3 regions of the Streptomyces sp. NPDC050085 genome follow, and region 2 is predicted to be linked to each of the others. Evidence: riboswitches for the same ligand, from Rfam matches in the RefSeq annotation. Region 2 holds a riboswitch; each other region holds the start of a gene.

Region 1 (5,390 bases), on a different contig from region 2:
TTCCTGAAGTACCCCGCGAACCCGCCGGCCGTCGGCAACCCCGACACCATCGGCAAGCGGACCACCCTGTACTTCCTGATGATGGTGCTCAGCGTTCTCCTCGCGGTCGTCTCGACGATCGCCGGAAAGCGCCTCGCGCCGCGCTTGGGCACCTGGTACGCCACCGTCGTGGCCGTCCTCGGCTTCGCCGTCGCCATCGGTCTGGCGTTCGCGTTCCTGCCCGTCGTCAACGAGGTGCCGGAGCACTTCCCGGCCGCGCTGCTGTGGCGCTTCCGGCTCTCCGCGCTCGCGATGCAGATCGCGATGTGGGGCGGATTCGGCCTGCTCTTCGGCGAGTTGGCCGAACGACTGCTGAACCCGAAGCCCGCGACGGCCGTGCCCGGACGGGCGCCGGTGCCCGCCGGGCGGTGACCTGAACCATCGCACACAGGAGGGCCCGCGGAACGATCCGAGGGCCCTCTCGCGTTTCTCCGGCACCACCGATGGGGCGACGAACCGAGGAGCCGCATGGGCAGACCACCCCAACCGCGCCACATCATGCTCGGCGGCCACGAAGCCGTCGCCCTGACCATCGACGAGTACGCCCAACTGATCGCGAGCCGACGGCAGATCGGCGGTCAGAGCGCCCGCGTCCGGGTCCTGGCCCACCAGGCGAAGCGCACCGAGCGCCTGGTGCGAGGCCTGGAGGAACTCGTCGAGGAGTGCGCTGCCGAGGCCTGCCGTGCCGCCGGCACACCGCAGCCGGGGCAGCCACGGTCGGACGACCGTCGGGACGACGACTGCCCGCGCTGCGCCGTCGCCGAACTGCTGCGCGGGTACAAGGACATGACGAGCGGCTGACCCGGATGGATCAGGACGTCGTGGTCCCCAGCTCCTCGCGGACCGTGCGTGCGGCCGCGACGAGGTTCTCCAGGGAGGCCCGGGTCTCGGGCCAGCCGCGGGTCTTCAGACCGCAGTCCGGGTTGACCCACAGCCGCTCGGCGGGAATGGCCTCAAGTCCCGTACGCAGCAAGGCGGATGCCTCCTCGGGGCTCGGGATGCGGGGGGAGTGGATGTCGTACACGCCGGGGCCCGCCTCGCGCGGGTAGCCGTGCTCGGCCAGCTCGCGCGCGACCTGCATGTGCGAGCGCGCCGCTTCGAGGCTGATGACGTCGGCGTCGAGGTCGTCGATGGCCCGGACGATGTCGCCGAACTCGGCGTAGCACATGTGGGTGTGGATCTGGGTGTCCGGGCGGACCCCCGCCGTGGACAGGCGGAACGCCTCGGTGGCCCAGGCGAGGTACGCGGCGTGGCCCGCGGCGCGCAGCGGCAGCGTCTCGCGCAGGGCGGGCTCGTCGACCTGGATGACCGAAGTCCCGTTCGCCTCCAGGTCGTTGACCTCGTCGCGCAGGGCGAGGGCGACCTGGCGGGCGGTGTCGCCGAGCGGCTGGTCGTCGCGGACGAAGGACCAGGCGAGCATGGTGACGGGCCCGGTCAGCATGCCCTTGACGGGCCGGTCGGAGAGCGACTGCGCGTACGTCGTCCAGCGCACCGTCATCGGCCCGGGGCGCGCGATGTCACCGGCCAGGACCGGCGGGCGGACGTAGCGGGTGCCGTACGACTGGACCCAGCCGTGCTGCGTGGCGAGGTAGCCGGTGAGCTGCTCGGCGAAGTACTGGACCATGTCGTTGCGTTCGGGTTCGCCGTGCACGAGGACGTCCAGGCCCGTCTTCTCCTGGAACGAGATGACGTCGCGGATCTCGTTCCTGATGCGTTCCTCGTAGCCCGCGGTGTCGATCCGCCCGGCGCGCAAGTCGGCGCGGGCGGTGCGCAGTTCGGTGGTCTGCGGGAAGGATCCGATGGTGGTGGTCGGCAGCAGCGGCAGGCCGAGGAGGGCGCGCTGGGCCGCGGCCCGCTCGGCGTAGGGCTGCGAGCGGCGGCTGTCGGAGTCGGTGACGGCCGCGGCGCGCGCCCGGACGGCCGGGTCGCGGGTGATCGGCGATGCGGTGCGCGAGGCGAGATCGGCCCTGTTGGCCGCGAGTTCCGCGGTGATGGCGTCCGTGCCCTGGGCCAGCCCCTTGGCGAGGATGGCGACCTCGGTGGTCTTCTGCCGGGCGAAGGCGAGCCAGCGCCGGATCTGCGGCTCGATGTCGCGCTCCGCCGCGGCGTCGAGCGGGACGTGGAGCAGCGAGCAGGAGGCGGCCACGTCGACGCGGTCGGCCAGGCCCAGCAGGGTGCCGAGTGTGCTGAGGGACTTCGCCAGGTCGTTGATCCAGATGTTGCGGCCGTTGACGACACCGGCGACCAGCCGCTTGCCGGGCAGGCCGCCGACCGCGGCGAGCGCGTCGAGGTTGGCGGCCGCGGCGTCGGTGAAGTCGAGGGCGAGGCCGTCGACCGGCGCCTTCGCGAGGACGGGCAGCGCGTCACCGAGCTGGTCGAAGTAGGAGGCGACGAGCAGCCTCGGACGGTCGGTGAGGGCGCCGAGGTCGCGGTACGTGCGGGCCGCCGCGCCCAGTTCGGCCGGGGTGCGGTCCTGGACGAGGGCGGGCTCGTCGAGCTGCACCCACGCGGCGCCGGCGGCGCGCAGGTCGGCGAGGACCTCGGCGTACACGGGCAGCAGCCGGTCGAGGAGCGTGAGCGGGTCGAAGTCCGCCGCGACGCCGGGCGCGGGCTTGGCCAGGAGCAGGTACGTGACCGGTCCGACGAGCACCGGGCGGGCGGCGAGCCCCAGGGCGAGGGCCTCCTCGAGCTCCGCGACCTGTTTGGTGGAGTCGGCGGCGAAGACCGTGTCCGGGCCCAACTCAGGCACCAGGTAGTGGTAGTTGGTGTCGAACCACTTGGTCATCTCCAGCGGTGCGACGTCCTGCGTGCCGCGGGCCATGGCGAAGAACCCGTCGAGGGCGTCCGCGTCGACGGCGGCGCGGTGGCGCTCGGGGATCGCGCCGACCATGACGGTGGTGTCGAGGACGTGGTCGTAGTACGAGAAGTCGCCGGTGGGGACTTCGCCGATGCCCGCGCCCGCGAGTTCCCGCCAGTTCGTGCGGCGCAGCCCGGCCGCGGTGGCACGGAGGGCGTCGGCGGTGACGCGGCCCTTCCAGTAGCCCTCGATCGCCTTCTTGAGCTCGCGGTTCGGTCCCTGGCGCGGGTAGCCGTGCACGGTGGCCCGTGCTGTTGCGGCTGCGGTGCTGGTGGTCACGGAGTTCTCCTTCGAGAGACGTATCCCTGGGATCCCGGGACCGACGCGGTCGAGAAGGAGTGACGGACCGGCGGCACGACCTCGCGCGGCAAGGCGCGGTGGTCCGCTCGGTAGGTACGCCGACCCGCCCTCGAGGTCACCGGAATCTCCGCGTACGCGTGGTGCGTACACGGGCAGTTGGCAGGTCTTCGGACTCGTGGGCGCGTCCCGTGCACAGACGGAACACCTACTGGCCGTCGCTTCCCAGGTCCCGTTCCTCGGGGCCCAGTGCGTATGACGGCGGTCGTTCCCACTCACCGCTGCGGGGCAGTCCCGGATTCCCACCGGGTTCCCTCTTGCGACGCATCCCGCCTGGCGGACGGGGCGAACCAGCTGCACGGGCCACCCTACGGGGCGTGGGTCGAGCGGTGCCAGGGGGTCCGGGATCCGGGCGGGTTGGCCTGCACAATGCGGGGATGGAGCACATGAATCACACCGATCACACCGATCACACGGATCACGCGGATCACGCGGATCACACCGTCATGAAGGTCGTCGCCGCCGCCGTGGTCGAGGACGGGAAGCTGCTCGTCGTCAGCAAGCGGGCGGCGCCGGACGTCTTCTACGTTCCGGGCGGCAAGCCCGAGCCGGGAGAGGAGCCGGAGGAGACCCTCGTACGGGAGTTGCACGAGGAGTTGGGCGTCGTACCGGGCACCCTCGAACCGCTCGCGGTGGTGGAGGAGACGGCAGCCCTGGAAGGCGTCCCGATGCACCTGACCGTCTTCTCCACGACGTTGACCGGCGAGCCGGTACCCGCGGCCGAACTGTCCGCCCTGCGCTGGACCGACGGACGTGACCCGGGCCTGCGACTCGCCCCCGCCGTCGAACGCCATCTGCTGCCGTTGCTGCGGGACAGGGGCGTGCTCTAGGCCACGGAGCGGGTCGGGACGCCCGGCGTGGGCAACGGCACGTACGTCAGACGAGGCCCGCCGCGTGATCGGGGACGTACGTCTGAAGGTCGCGCGGCGGCCGCCGGTAACCCGTGGCCGGCGGCCGCCGTGGCAGATCGATCGCGGGCGGTGCGACCTCCCGGTAGGGCACCGTCGACAGCAGGTGCGCGATCATGTTGAGGCGGGCGCTGCGCTTGTCGTCGCTCTCGACGAGGTACCAGGGCGCCTCCGCGATGTCGGTGTGCACGAGCATCTCGTCCTTCGCCCGCGAGTACGCCTCCCAGCGCGTGATCGACTCGACGTCCAGCGCCGACAACTTCCAACGCCGTGTGGGGTCTTCGAGACGGCGCCGGAACCGCTGCTCCTGCACCGCGTCACTCACCGAGAACCAGTACTTGCGCAACAGGACGCCGTCCTCGACGAGGAGTCGCTCGAACAGGGGGCACTGATGGAGGAAGCGTCGGTGCTCGGCAGGCGTACAGAATCCCATCACGTGCTCCACGCCCGCCCGGTTGTACCAACTGCGGTCGAAGAGGACTATTTCGCCTGCCGCGGGAAGCCGTTCCACGTACCGCTGGAAGTACCACTGCGTGCGCTCGCGCTCCGTGGGCGCGGGCAGCGCGACGATCCGTGCCACCCGGGGATTGAGATGCTCGGCGACCCGCTTGATCGTGCCGCCCTTGCCCGCTGCGTCGCGTCCCTCGAAGACGACGACCAGGCGGGCCGCCTCGGCACGCACCCACTCCTGGAGCTTCACCAGTTCGGTCTGCAACCGGTACAACTCCCGCTCGTACAGCGCCTTGTTCACGGCCCCACCCCGTATCCCCTAGCCCAACGCCCCATGCCTACAGCGACGTTACGGAGAATCCCATGACCAGGGCCAATCATCCGGACAACACGGCGCTCGACGTCGACGAACACGGCGCGCTCGACGCCGGCGAACACGAGGCGCTCGACGCGCACTGGCGGGCCGCGAACTACCTCGCGGTCGGCCAGATCTACCTCATGGGGAACCCGCTGCTCGCCCAGCCCCTGCGACCCGAGCACATCAAGCCGCGCCTGCTCGGCCACTGGGGCACCTCGCCCGGACTGAACCTGGTCCACACCCACCTCAACCGGGTGATCAAGGCCCGCGACCTGGAGGCCCTGTGCATCTGGGGACCCGGGCACGGCGGGCCGGCGGTCCTTGCCAACTCCTGGCTGGACGGGTCCTACGGCGAGACGTATCCGGACGTCGGCCGGGACGCGGCCGGCATGGAGCGCCTGTTCCGCCAGTTCTCCTTCCC
Region 2 (5,390 bases):
GGGTGGTGGCCCGGCGCTCGTCGCCGTGTTCCGCGACATCCGCCTGGACGTGCGCCCGTACGTGATTGCGCTCGGCCGGCTCGTCCAGGGACGCGGCCAGGCGGACCGCGTCGTCGAGGATGCCGATCGTGTGCGGGAACGCGTCGCGGAAGAAGCCGGAGATGCGGAGCGTGACGTCGATGCGGGGGCGGTTCAACTCCTCGTACGGGATGGGCTCGAGGCCCGTCACGCGGCGCGAGGCGTCGTCCCAGACCGGGCGGATGCCGAGCAGGGCGAGGGCTTCGGCGACGTCGTCTCCCGCTGTGCGCATGGCACTCGTGCCCCACAGGGACAGTCCCACGGAGGTGGGGTACGCGTTGTCGTTGTCCTGGCGGTAGCGCTCGATGAGGGAGTCGGCCAGGGCCTGGCCCGTCTCCCAGGCGAGGCGGGACGGGACGGCCTTCGGGTCGACGGAGTAGAAGTTGCGGCCGGTCGGCAGGACGTTGACGAGGCCGCGCAGGGGGGAGCCGCTGGGGCCTGCCGGGATGAAGCGGCCTTCCAATGCCCTTACGGCGTGGTCGAGTTCGTCGGTGGTGCGGCTGAGCCGGGGGACGACCTCTCGTGCGGCGAAGTCGAGGATGGCGCGGACCTGGTCCGATACGTCGGTGGGGACGGACTCCGGGTTCCAGTCCGCGGCCTCCATGGCCTCGACCAGGGCGCGGGCCTGTTCCTCGACCGCGTCCGCGTCCGTGCGGGTCGCCTTCGACTCGTCCAGGCCCAGGGCCTCGCGCAGGCCCGGCAGGGCGGTCGTGCCGCCCCAGATCTGGCGGGCCCGGAGGATCGCGAGGACCAGGTTGACCCGGTCGGGGCCTGCCGGGGGGTTGCCCAGGACGTGGAGGCCGTCGCGGATCTGGACGTCCTTGATCTCGCAGAGCCAGCCGTCGAGATGCATGATGAAGTCGTCGAAGCCCTCGTCCTCGGGGCGGTCCTCGACCCCCAGGTCGTGGTCGAGCTTCGCGGCCTGGATGAGGGTCCAGATCTGGGCCCGGATCGCCGGGAGCTTCGCCGGGTCCATCGACGCGATCTGCGCGTGCTCGTCCAGGAGTTGTTCCAGGCGGGCGATGTCGCCGTAGCTGTCGGCGCGGGCCATCGGCGGGACCAGGTGGTCGATGAGCGTGGCGTGGACGCGGCGCTTGGCCTGGGTGCCCTCGCCCGGGTCGTTGACCAGGAACGGGTAGATCAGCGGGACGTCGCCGAGCGCTGCGTCGGGGCCGCAGGCGGCGGACAGGCCCGCGTTCTTGCCGGGCAGCCACTCCAGGTTGCCGTGCTTGCCGAGGTGGATCATCGCGTCGGCGCCGAACCCGTTGTCGGCAGCGGGCGCCGCGATCCAGCGGTACGCGGCCAAGTAGTGGTGGGACGGCGGCAGATCGGGGTCGTGGTAGATCGCGATCGGGTTCTCGCCGAAGCCGCGCGGCGGCTGGATGAGGATGAGGAGGTTGCCGCGGCGCAGGGCCGCGAGCACGATGTCGCCCTCGGGGTTGCGGGAGCGGTCGAGGAACATCTCGCCGGGCGGCGGGCCCCAGTGCTGCTCGACGTTCGTACGGAGTTCCTGGGGCAGCGTCGCGTACCAGCGCTTGTAGTCGGCGGCCGGGATGCGGACCGGGTTGGCGGCCAGCTGCTCTTCCGTGAGCCAGTCCTGGTCGTGGCCGCCCGCGTCGATGAGCGCCCGGATCAACTCGTCGCCGTCGCCCGAGACCAGGCCCGGGATGTCGGCCCGGTCCCCGAAGTCGTAGCCCTCGTCCAGCAGTCGGCGCAGCAGCGCCACCGCGGAGGCCGGGGTGTCCAGGCCGACCGCGTTGCCGATGCGGGAGTGCTTGGTGGGGTACGCGGACAGGACGAGCGCCAGCTTCTTGTCCGCCGCCGGGATGTGGCGCAGGCGTGCGTGGCGTACGGCGATCCCGGCCACGCGGGACGCGCGCTCGGCGTCGGCGACGTACGCGGGCAGCCCGTCCTCGTCGATCTCCTTGAAGGAGAACGGGACCGTGATGAGGCGGCCGTCGAACTCCGGCACCGCGATCTGGCTCGCCGCGTCCAGCGGGGAGACGCCCTCGTCGTTCTCCTCCCAGTCCGCGCGGGAGGACGTCAGGCACAGGGCCTGGAGGATCGGGACGTCGAGCCGGGTGAGCGCGCCCGCGTCCCACGACTCGTCGTCGCCGCCCGCCGAAGCCTCCGCCGGCCGTGTGCCACCCGCCGCGAGCACCGTCGTGACGATGGCGTCGGCGGCGCGCAGCGCGTCGATCAACTCGGCCTCGGGGGCGCGCAGAGAGGCCACGTACAGCGGGAGGGGGCGGCCGCCCGCGCGCTCGATCTCGTCGCACAGGGCGTGCACGAACGCCGTGTTGCCGCTCATGTGGTGGGCGCGGTAATAGAGCACCGCGATGGTCGGGCCCTGCCCGGACGCCTCCGGACGGTCGAGCGCGCCCCAGGTCGGCGCCGCCGCGGGCGGTTCGAAGCCGTGGCCGGTGAGCAGGACCGTGTCCGACAGGAAGCGGGCGAGGTGCGCCAGGTTCTGCGGGCCGCCGTGCGCCAGGTACTTGTGGGCCTCCGCCGCGATCCCGACCGGGACCGTGGAGGCCGCCATCAGCTGGGCGTCCGGGGCCTGTTCACCGCTGAGCACGACCATCGGGATCGCGGCCGCGGTCAGCCGGTCGATGCCGTCCTGCCAGGCGCGGACGCCGCCGAGGAGACGGACGACGACGAGGTCGACGCCGTCGAGCAGCGCGTCGAGGTCGTCCAGCGGCAGCCGGGAAGGGTTCGCGAAGCGGTACGTGACCGGGGCGTCGGCGGCGGTGTTCGCCGCGCGGGCGCTGAGCAGGTCCGTGTCGGAGGTCGACAGGAGCAGGAGCATGCGTCGGCTGGCCTTCCTCGGGGTGTCCGCGCCCCGGGTGGTTCATGTGACGGCGGGAGTTCCTGGCTCACCCTCTGGCTATGAGAGGGCTCACAGTGGCGGGACCGCGCCGGATTCGCACCGGGCTTCCTCCCCTGTCGCCGTCGATGGCACCGCTCATCGTACGGGTCGGGGCCCGCGCCCGGTACGGGATGCCCGTCACAGAGCGATGGGTATGCTCCCCGGCATGTCCGATTCCCCCATGTCCCCCGGCGACGCCTGCCCGGGCGCGCTGCGGCTGCACGCCGCGGACGACGGGTTCCTGGCGCGGGTGCGGATACCCGGCGGGGTGCTGGGCGTGGCCGCGGCGCGGGCCCTCGGGGAGGTCGCGGGGCGGCTCGGGGACGGGCTGCTGCACCTCACGTCCCGGGGGAACGTGCAGCTTCGGGGGTTGCGGGGCGGGTGTGACGCCGAGTTGGCCGCCGCGCTCTCGGCCGCCGGGCTGTTGCCCTCCGCCGCGCACGAGCGGGTGCGCAATGTCGTGGCCTCGCCCATGTCGGGGCTCGACGGGGGCGGGTTCGTGGACGTGCGGTCCTGGTTGAACGGGCTTGATGCGGGGCTGTGTGCGAGTGCCGTGACCCCGGGGTTGTCGGGGCGGTTCCTCTTTGCCCTGGATGACGGGCGGGGGGATGTGGCTTCTCTGCGGCCGGATGTGTTGGTGCGGGGGGTTCCGGGGGGCCGGGGCGTGCTCTGTGTCGACGGGGCCGAGTTCTCTGTGGCGTACGAGGACGGGGCCCGGGCTGCGGTTGTCGCGGCTGAGGTTTTTGTCGAGGCGGCTCGGAGCATTACTGGACGTCGCGTATGGCGGGTGGCCGAACTCGGGTTGCCGGAGGGCGAGTTGGGGCGGCTGGTGGGTGAGCGGCTGGAGCAGGTCGGCGTGCAGGCCACGGGGCTCCGCCCCGGACCCCGCGCCTCAATCGCCGGCGGGGCTGAATGTGGCTTCGCGCCCCCCTTCGGCACCCTCACTCCCACCCACTGGCGCGACCTCATCGAACTGGCCGCCCAACACCCCCTCCAAGAGCTCCGGTTGACCCCCTGGCGCCGCGTCGTCGTGCCCGGCGTCACGGCGTACGACACCGACTCCCCCTGGACCCGCGTCGGCGCCTGCATCGGGCGGCCCGGATGCGCCAAGTCCCATGCCGACGTACGGGCCGACGCCACCGCGCGGATCGGCGAGGCCCATCCGGCCCTGCCCACCTACTGGTCCGGCTGCGAGCGGCGCTGCGGTCACCCGACCGGTCCTTACATCGACATCGTGGCCCGCCCTCATGGCACGTACGACATCACCGACCCCACCGAAAGAGCCGAACCCCGTGTATGACTACGAGAAGGACGGCGCGGCGATCTACCGCGAGTCCTTTGCCACCATCCGCGCCGAGGCGGCGGACGGGCTCGCGGGCCTGCCCGCCGACGTCGCCCAGGTCGCGGTCCGCATGATCCACGCCTGCGGTCAGGTGGATCTCGTACAGGACATCGGCCACTCGGCCCAGGTGGTCGCCAAGGCCCGTGCCGCACTGCGCGCCGGGGCGCCCATCCTCTGCGACGCGCACATGGTCGCGAGCGGCGTGACGCGCAAGCGGCTGCCCGCCGACAACGACGTACTGTGCACGCTCCGGGACCCTCAAGTGGCCGCGCTGGCCGCCGAGTTGGGGACGACGCGGAGTGCTGCCGCCCTGGAGCTGTGGCGCGACCGGCTCGACGGGGCCGTCGTCGCCATCGGCAACGCCCCCACCGCCCTCTTCCACCTCCTCGAGATGATCGCGAACGGTGCGCCGCGGCCGGCCGCCGTGCTCGGCATCCCCGTCGGGTTCGTGGGCGCCGCCGAGTCGAAGGACGCGCTCGCCGCGAACTCGCTCGGCCTCGAGTACCTCGTCGTACGCGGACGGCGCGGCGGCAGCGCCATCACGGCGGCCGCGCTCAACGCGCTCGCGACCGAGGCCGAGATCATGGAAGACAGGGAAGACAAGAAGGAAGACAAGGCGGGACGGGCATGACCGGCACCACCGGAAAGCTGTACGGGGTCGGACTCGGGCCCGGTGACCCGGAGTTGATGACCGTCGCCGCGGTGAAGGCCATCGCGTCCGCCGACGTGATCGCGTACCACTGCGCACGGCACGGGCGGTCCATCGCCCGCTCCATAGCGGCGGAGCACATCCGTGCGGACCAGATCGAGGAGCGGCTGATGTATCCGCTCACCGTCGAGACCACGGACCACCCCGGCGGCTACCGCGGCGCCCTCGACGACTTCTACGCCGAGGCCGCCGCCACCCTCGCCGCGCACCTCGACGCGGGCCGCACGGTGGCCGTCCTCGCGGAGGGCGACCCGCTGTTCTACGGCTCGTACCAGCACATGCACAAGCGTCTCGCCGACCGGTACGAGACCGTCGTCATCCCGGGTGTCACGTCCGTCAGCGCGGCCGCCGCCCGGCTCGGCGAGCCGCTGTGCGAGGACAAGGAGACGCTG
Region 3 (5,390 bases), on a different contig from region 2:
CGCCCACCGCGGGGACCGGGTCCATGCGCGGCTCGACCCCGCCGAGGTCCGCCGGGGGCACGAGCGCACGGACAGGGCCGCCGGGCGTGGCGACGTCGCGCCAGCGGTCGCGGCCGGTGAGCACCGGGTGGTCGAGGAAGTCGCCGACCGTGTTGAGCCGGGCGTACGCGACCCCGGCGTGCTCCAGGAGGTCGACCGCGCGCTGCGCGTCCAGCTCGGCGAAACGTGCCGCGACGATCGCGTCGAGCTCGGCGCGGCGGGCGACGCGGGCCGAGTTCCGGTGGAAGCGCGGGTCGTCGGCGAGGCTCGCGTCGCCGAGGAACTCCGCGCAGAACGAGGCCCATTCGCGCTCGTTCTGGATCGCCAGCAGGACCGTCCTCCCGTCCGCCGCGTCATAGGGCCCGTACGGGGCGATCGTCGCGTGCGCGGCGCCGACGCGCTGCGGCTGCCCGCCCGAGTACGCGGTGTAGTACGCGGGATAGCCCATCCACTCCGCGAGCGCCTCGAACAGCGACACCTCCACCGCGCGGGCCGTGCCCGTGGCCCGCCGCTCGTACAGGGCGGTGAGGATGCCCGAGAACGCGTACATCCCGGCCGCGATGTCGGCGATCGCGATGCCCACCTTGGCCGGGGCGTCCGGGGTGCCCGTCACGGACACGACGCCCGTCTCGCACTGCACGAGCAGGTCGTACGCCTTGCGGTGGGCCCACGGCCCGTCGGCGCCGTAGCCCGAGATGTCGCACACGATCAGGGCCGGATGCCGCTCGGCCAACTCCCGTGCGGACAGGCCGAGTCGGGCCGCCGCGCCGGGCGCCAGATTCTGTACGAAGACGTCGGCCCCGGCGAGCAGCCGCTCGAGGACGTCGCGGCCGCCGGGCGTCTTGACGTCGAGCGTGACCGAGTCCTTCGAGCGGTTCAGCCACACGAAGTGACTGGACTGGCCGTGCACCGTCTCGTCGTAGCGGCGGGCGAAGTCCCCGTCGCCGGGCCGCTCCACCTTGATCACGCGTGCGCCCAGGTCGGCGAGCTGACGCGTGGCGAACGGCGCCGCCACCGCCTGCTCCAGACTGACGACGGTGACGCCCTCAAGGGGCAGGCGGGCGGCGCTCATTGAGGATCCTCCGGGCTCGTGCGGTGTCGCCGTGCACCGTATGCGAAGGCCCCGGCGGGCGGGTCAGCCGCCCTCGGCAAGCCGAGCGGACCAGCGCTGCTCGACCTTGGCGAGGCGCCAGTAGGCGATGGCCGCACCCCACACGACGACGAACAGGCCGACGATCACGTAGCCGACGTTGTCCAGGTTCAGTCCGGCGATCCAGCTCGTCACCGTGTCGGACAGGTCGAGCTTCTCGTGCAGGACGCCGACGAGTTCGATCGTGCCGATGAAGAAGGCCACCGCGATCGACAGGCCGGTGATGGTGAGGTTGTAGAACACCTTGCGCACCGGGTTCGAGAACGCCCACTGGTACGCGAAGTTCATGAACGTGCCGTCGAGCGTGTCGAACAGGCTCATGCCCGCGGCGAACAGCAGCGGCAGGCACACGATCGCGTACCACGGCAGCCCCGCCGCGGCGCCGGAGCCCGCCATCACCATCAGCGTCACCTCGGTCGCGGTGTCGAAGCCGAGGCCGAAGAGGAAACCGAGCGGGTACATCTGCCCGGGCCGGGTGATCGACTTGGTGAAGCGGCCGAGGACGCGGTTCATGAACCCCCGGGAATCCAGGTGGTGTTCGAGCTCGGTCTCGTCGTACGAGCCCGCGCGCATCGCCCTGAACACCTTCAGGATGCCCATCAGTGCCACGAGGTTGAGCGCGGCGATGAGGTACAGGAACGAGCCGGAGACCGTCGTGCCGACGACGCCCAGCACCTGGTGGGTGCGCGAATCGTCGTTCATCAGTGTGCCGGCGAGGGCGGCGCCGCCCGCGACGAGTGCCGCCATGGCGACGACCACGCTGGAGTGGCCGAGCGCGAACCAGAAGCCCACCGACACCGGGCGTTTGCCGTCCGCCATGAGCTTGCGGGTCGTGTTGTCGATCGCCGCGATGTGGTCGGCGTCGAAGGCGTGCCGCATGCCCAGGGTGTACGCGGTGATGCCGAGGCCGAGTCCGAAGGCCTTGTTGCCGACCTCGTAGTGCCCGGGGACGACCAGCAGGAACAGCACCCCGAACGCGACGACGTGCAGGGCGAGGATCACCGCCAGGAGCCCCGCGGTGCGCACGGTGTCCTCGCGGCGCCAGCGGAAGGCAGGGGTCGAACTCGTCGTCCGCGCAGGGGAGTTCGCGGGCAGGGTCATGCGTCGATCACGCTCCAGCACCTCGTGGATCACTTCGTGAGATGCCGTGGCCGGTCTCCTGGCTTACGGGCGTGCGCCGCCGCTCCTGCCTTCCCAGCGGCCCTGCGGCCACCAGTGGCGTGCTGGTGCGGTGCGCTCCGGACCTGGGGGTCCGGAACCCGATCACAGTGGCGAGGGCCGCTCCGGACTTGGCCCCTGAGGGGCCGTCACCGGTCTTCCCGAACACCACGGCCCGCCCACCCTAGGGTCGCCGGCCTTCGGCTGCATAGCTGCACACCTGTGCAGGTATGCAAGATCACACCGGGGTGCGCCCGCGGGCTTGAGAGAATTCCGGCCATGCATCGCGTACCGGCCGAGCGCGCCGACCACCCCACCATCGACGGCCACCGCGTCTGCGACGCCGTCGCGGCGATCGGGGACGTCGAGGAGGTGCGGGCGTGGGCGGAGCGGTTCTCCCTGCTGGCCGATCCCCGGCGGCTTGCCCTGCTCCTCGCGCTGCGGCGCGTGGGACCGCTGGCCGTGTCCGACCTGGCGGTGGCCTCCGGCATGAACGGGGCTGCCGTGTCCCAGGCACTGCGCCTGTTGCGGGCCGCGGGGATCGTCGCGGGGGAGAAGGCGGGTCGGGTCGTGCGGTACCGGGTGGTCGACGGTGTGGTGGGCGAGCTCGTCGACCGGGTCGGCAAGGTCAGCTGAGCCGGCGTTTGCGCGCCCGCCTGATCTCCTCGTACGCCTTGTCCCGGCCCTCCCAGTGGGAGCCGTCCACGGACTTGCCGGGCTCCAGGTCCTTGTAGACCTCGAAGAAGTGCGTGATCTCCAGGCGGTCGAACTCGGGGATGTCCTCGATGTCCTGGGTGGAGGCGTGGCGCGGGTCGTGGGCGGGGACGCAGAGGATCTTCTCGTCCGGGCCCTTCTCGTCGCTCATCACGAACATGCCGATGGCCCGGCACTCGATGGTGCAGCCGGGGAACGTGGCGTCACCGGTGAGCACGAGCGCGTCCAGCGGGTCGCCGTCGCCGCCGAGCGTGCCCTCGATGTAGCCGTAGTCCGCCGGGTACTGGGTCGAGGTGAACAGCATCCGGTCCAGGCGGATCCGGCCGAGTTCGTGATCCATCTCGTACTTGTTCCGGGAGCCCTGCGGGATCTCCACGATCACGTCGAACGCTTCGTCGCGCGCCTCGCTGCCGCCCAATGTGGCCTCCTTGCCCCATTGCCCGCATTCCGACGACCCGAGTGTGCGCCGTACGGGGCGAGGGCGGAACCCCTCAGACCGCGGGGAGGACGGGGAATACGAGTTCGGGCCGGTCCCAGGCGACGGCCGGCGGACGCGCGGGCACCGTTCCGGTGCGCACCGCGCCCACGCTGCGGTAGAAGCCCTCGGCGGGCGGGTGGGCGACGACGCGGACCTCGGCGAGCCCCGCGGCGCGCGCCTCGCCCCGCATGTGCGCGACGAGCAGGCGCCCGATGCCGAGGCCCTGCGCGTCGTTCGCGACGAACATCAGGTCCAGCTCCGGCGGCGCGAGGAGCAGGGAGTAGAAGCCGAGGACCCGGTCGTCGGCGTCGTCGGCCGCGACGAAGACCCGGTGCGCCTCGATGTAGTCGGGGCCCACGCGATAGCTGGCGACCATCGCCGCGTACGGGCCCTCGTAGGCGCGGGAGCCGCGCACGAGCCGGGTCAGACGCCTGGCGTCGCGCGCGGTCGCCCGGCGTACGGTGACGGCCGGGTCACCCCCGGGGCGCGTAATGCTCGCTGTCATGTCTTGAGTATTACGCATCCGGGGGTCGGGCGCGGCGGCGGGTCAGCCCGTGGGCACCGTCGAGTGGACCTGGCGCAGGAACGCGGCGTTGTCCGGGGTGCGGCGCAGCTTGTCGAGCAGGGCCTCGTACGAGGACTGCCCGTCGCGGCCCTGCAGGGCCCGGCGCAGTCCGCGTACGGCGGTCAACTCGGGGGCGGACACCAGGAGTTCCTCGCGGCGGGTACCGGAGGGGGTGAGGTCGACGGCCGGGTAGACGCGGCGGTCGGACAGCGTGCGGTCCAGGCGCAGCTCCATGTTGCCGGTGCTCTTGAGCTCCTCGAAGAAGTAGTCGTCGGCGCGCGAACCGGTGTCGACCAGGGCGGTGGCGAGGATCGTCAGGGATCCGGCCTCCTCCGTGTTGCGGGCCGCGCCGAACAGGCGCTTGGGGCCGAGCAGTGCGGCCGCGTCGACACCGCCCGACAGGGTGCGGCCCCCCGAGGAGGCGGCGTTGTTGTGGGCCCGGCACAGCCGGGTCAGCGAGTCGAGCAGGATCACCACGTCGCGGCCCTGCTCGACAAGGCGCTTGGCGCGCTCCACCGCGAGTTCGGCGAGCGCGATGTGCGCCTTGGCCGGACGGTCGAACGTCGAGGAGTACACCTCGCCGCGCACGGACCGGCGCATGTCGGTGACCTCCTCGGGGCGCTCGTCGAGGAGCACCACCATGAGGTGAGTCTCGGGGTGGTTCGTGGCGACGGCCGCCGCGAGCTGCTGCAGGAGCACGGTCTTGCCGGTCTTGGGCGGCGCGACGACGAGGCCGCGCTGACCCTTGCCGACCGGGGTGAACAGATCGACGATCCGGCCCGCGAGCCCGCTCGCCGGGCTCTCCAGGCGCAGCCGCTCGGCGGGGTGCAGGGGAGTGAGGTCGGCGAAGCGCGGGCGGGTGCGGGCCGCGGCGGCAGGGGCGCCGCCGACGGTCTCGACGTGCGTCAGGGTGTGCGCCTTCGCGCACAGCCCGTCGACGAAGTCGCCCTTGCGCAGGCCGAGTTGGCGGATGAGAGCGGCGGGGACCTGGACGTCACGGGGTGTCGCCTGCAGATCGCCCGCACGCAGGTGGCCCTGCCCGTTCGCGCCGATGTCGAGGACGCCGGCGGCTCGGACGGGAGCCTTGGAAGGTGCGGATACGGATACGGATGCGGGTGCGGAAGCCTCGACCGGAGCGGGAGGCTTCTCCAGGGTGGAGCTGGTCATGGTGATCACGGTCCTTTCGCGGACGCTGTTCGTACGCGGGCAGGGAAGGAAGGGGGAATGGCTCCGGCGACTGCGTCGGGGGCGGTGGACCGCGCCCCGGGGAAGGCGGGCGAAGAGGC

The links. Region 2 has a riboswitch for cobalamin ahead of cobN (cobaltochelatase subunit CobN). Riboswitches for the same ligand answer to the same signal wherever they lie in the genome.
Region 1: another riboswitch for cobalamin. It lies ahead of metE (5-methyltetrahydropteroyltriglutamate--homocysteine S-methyltransferase); the one in region 2 lies ahead of cobN (cobaltochelatase subunit CobN).
Region 3: another riboswitch for cobalamin. It lies ahead of ACIBUY_RS36540 (HoxN/HupN/NixA family nickel/cobalt transporter); the one in region 2 lies ahead of cobN (cobaltochelatase subunit CobN).

What each region holds. Positions count from the first base shown of each region.
Region 1 covers NZ_JBITJZ010000007.1:4,154-9,543, forward strand. The annotation lists gene ACIBUY_RS25330 (CbtA family protein) at 1-411, shown strand, start outside; gene ACIBUY_RS25335 (hypothetical protein) at 508-840, shown strand; gene metE (5-methyltetrahydropteroyltriglutamate--homocysteine S-methyltransferase) at 851-3,175, opposite strand; cobalamin riboswitch at 3,337-3,563, opposite strand; gene ACIBUY_RS25345 (NUDIX domain-containing protein) at 3,631-4,083, shown strand; gene ppk2 (polyphosphate kinase 2) at 4,130-4,912, opposite strand; gene ACIBUY_RS25355 (phosphoketolase family protein) at 4,975-5,390, shown strand, end outside.
Region 2 covers NZ_JBITJZ010000003.1:380,741-386,130, forward strand. The annotation lists gene cobN (cobaltochelatase subunit CobN) at 1-2,887, opposite strand, end outside; cobalamin riboswitch at 2,921-3,059, opposite strand; gene ACIBUY_RS14190 (cobalamin biosynthesis protein CobG) at 3,114-4,247, shown strand; gene ACIBUY_RS14195 (precorrin-8X methylmutase) at 4,240-4,920, shown strand; gene cobJ (precorrin-3B C(17)-methyltransferase) at 4,917-5,390, shown strand, end outside.
Region 3 covers NZ_JBITJZ010000016.1:22,437-27,826, reverse strand. The annotation lists gene ACIBUY_RS36545 (CaiB/BaiF CoA transferase family protein) at 1-1,111, opposite strand, end outside; gene ACIBUY_RS36540 (HoxN/HupN/NixA family nickel/cobalt transporter) at 1,175-2,290, opposite strand; cobalamin riboswitch at 2,321-2,535, opposite strand; gene ACIBUY_RS36535 (metalloregulator ArsR/SmtB family transcription factor) at 2,627-2,983, shown strand; gene ACIBUY_RS36530 (inorganic diphosphatase) at 2,976-3,479, opposite strand; gene ACIBUY_RS36525 (GNAT family N-acetyltransferase) at 3,553-4,044, opposite strand; gene rho (transcription termination factor Rho) at 4,087-5,271, opposite strand.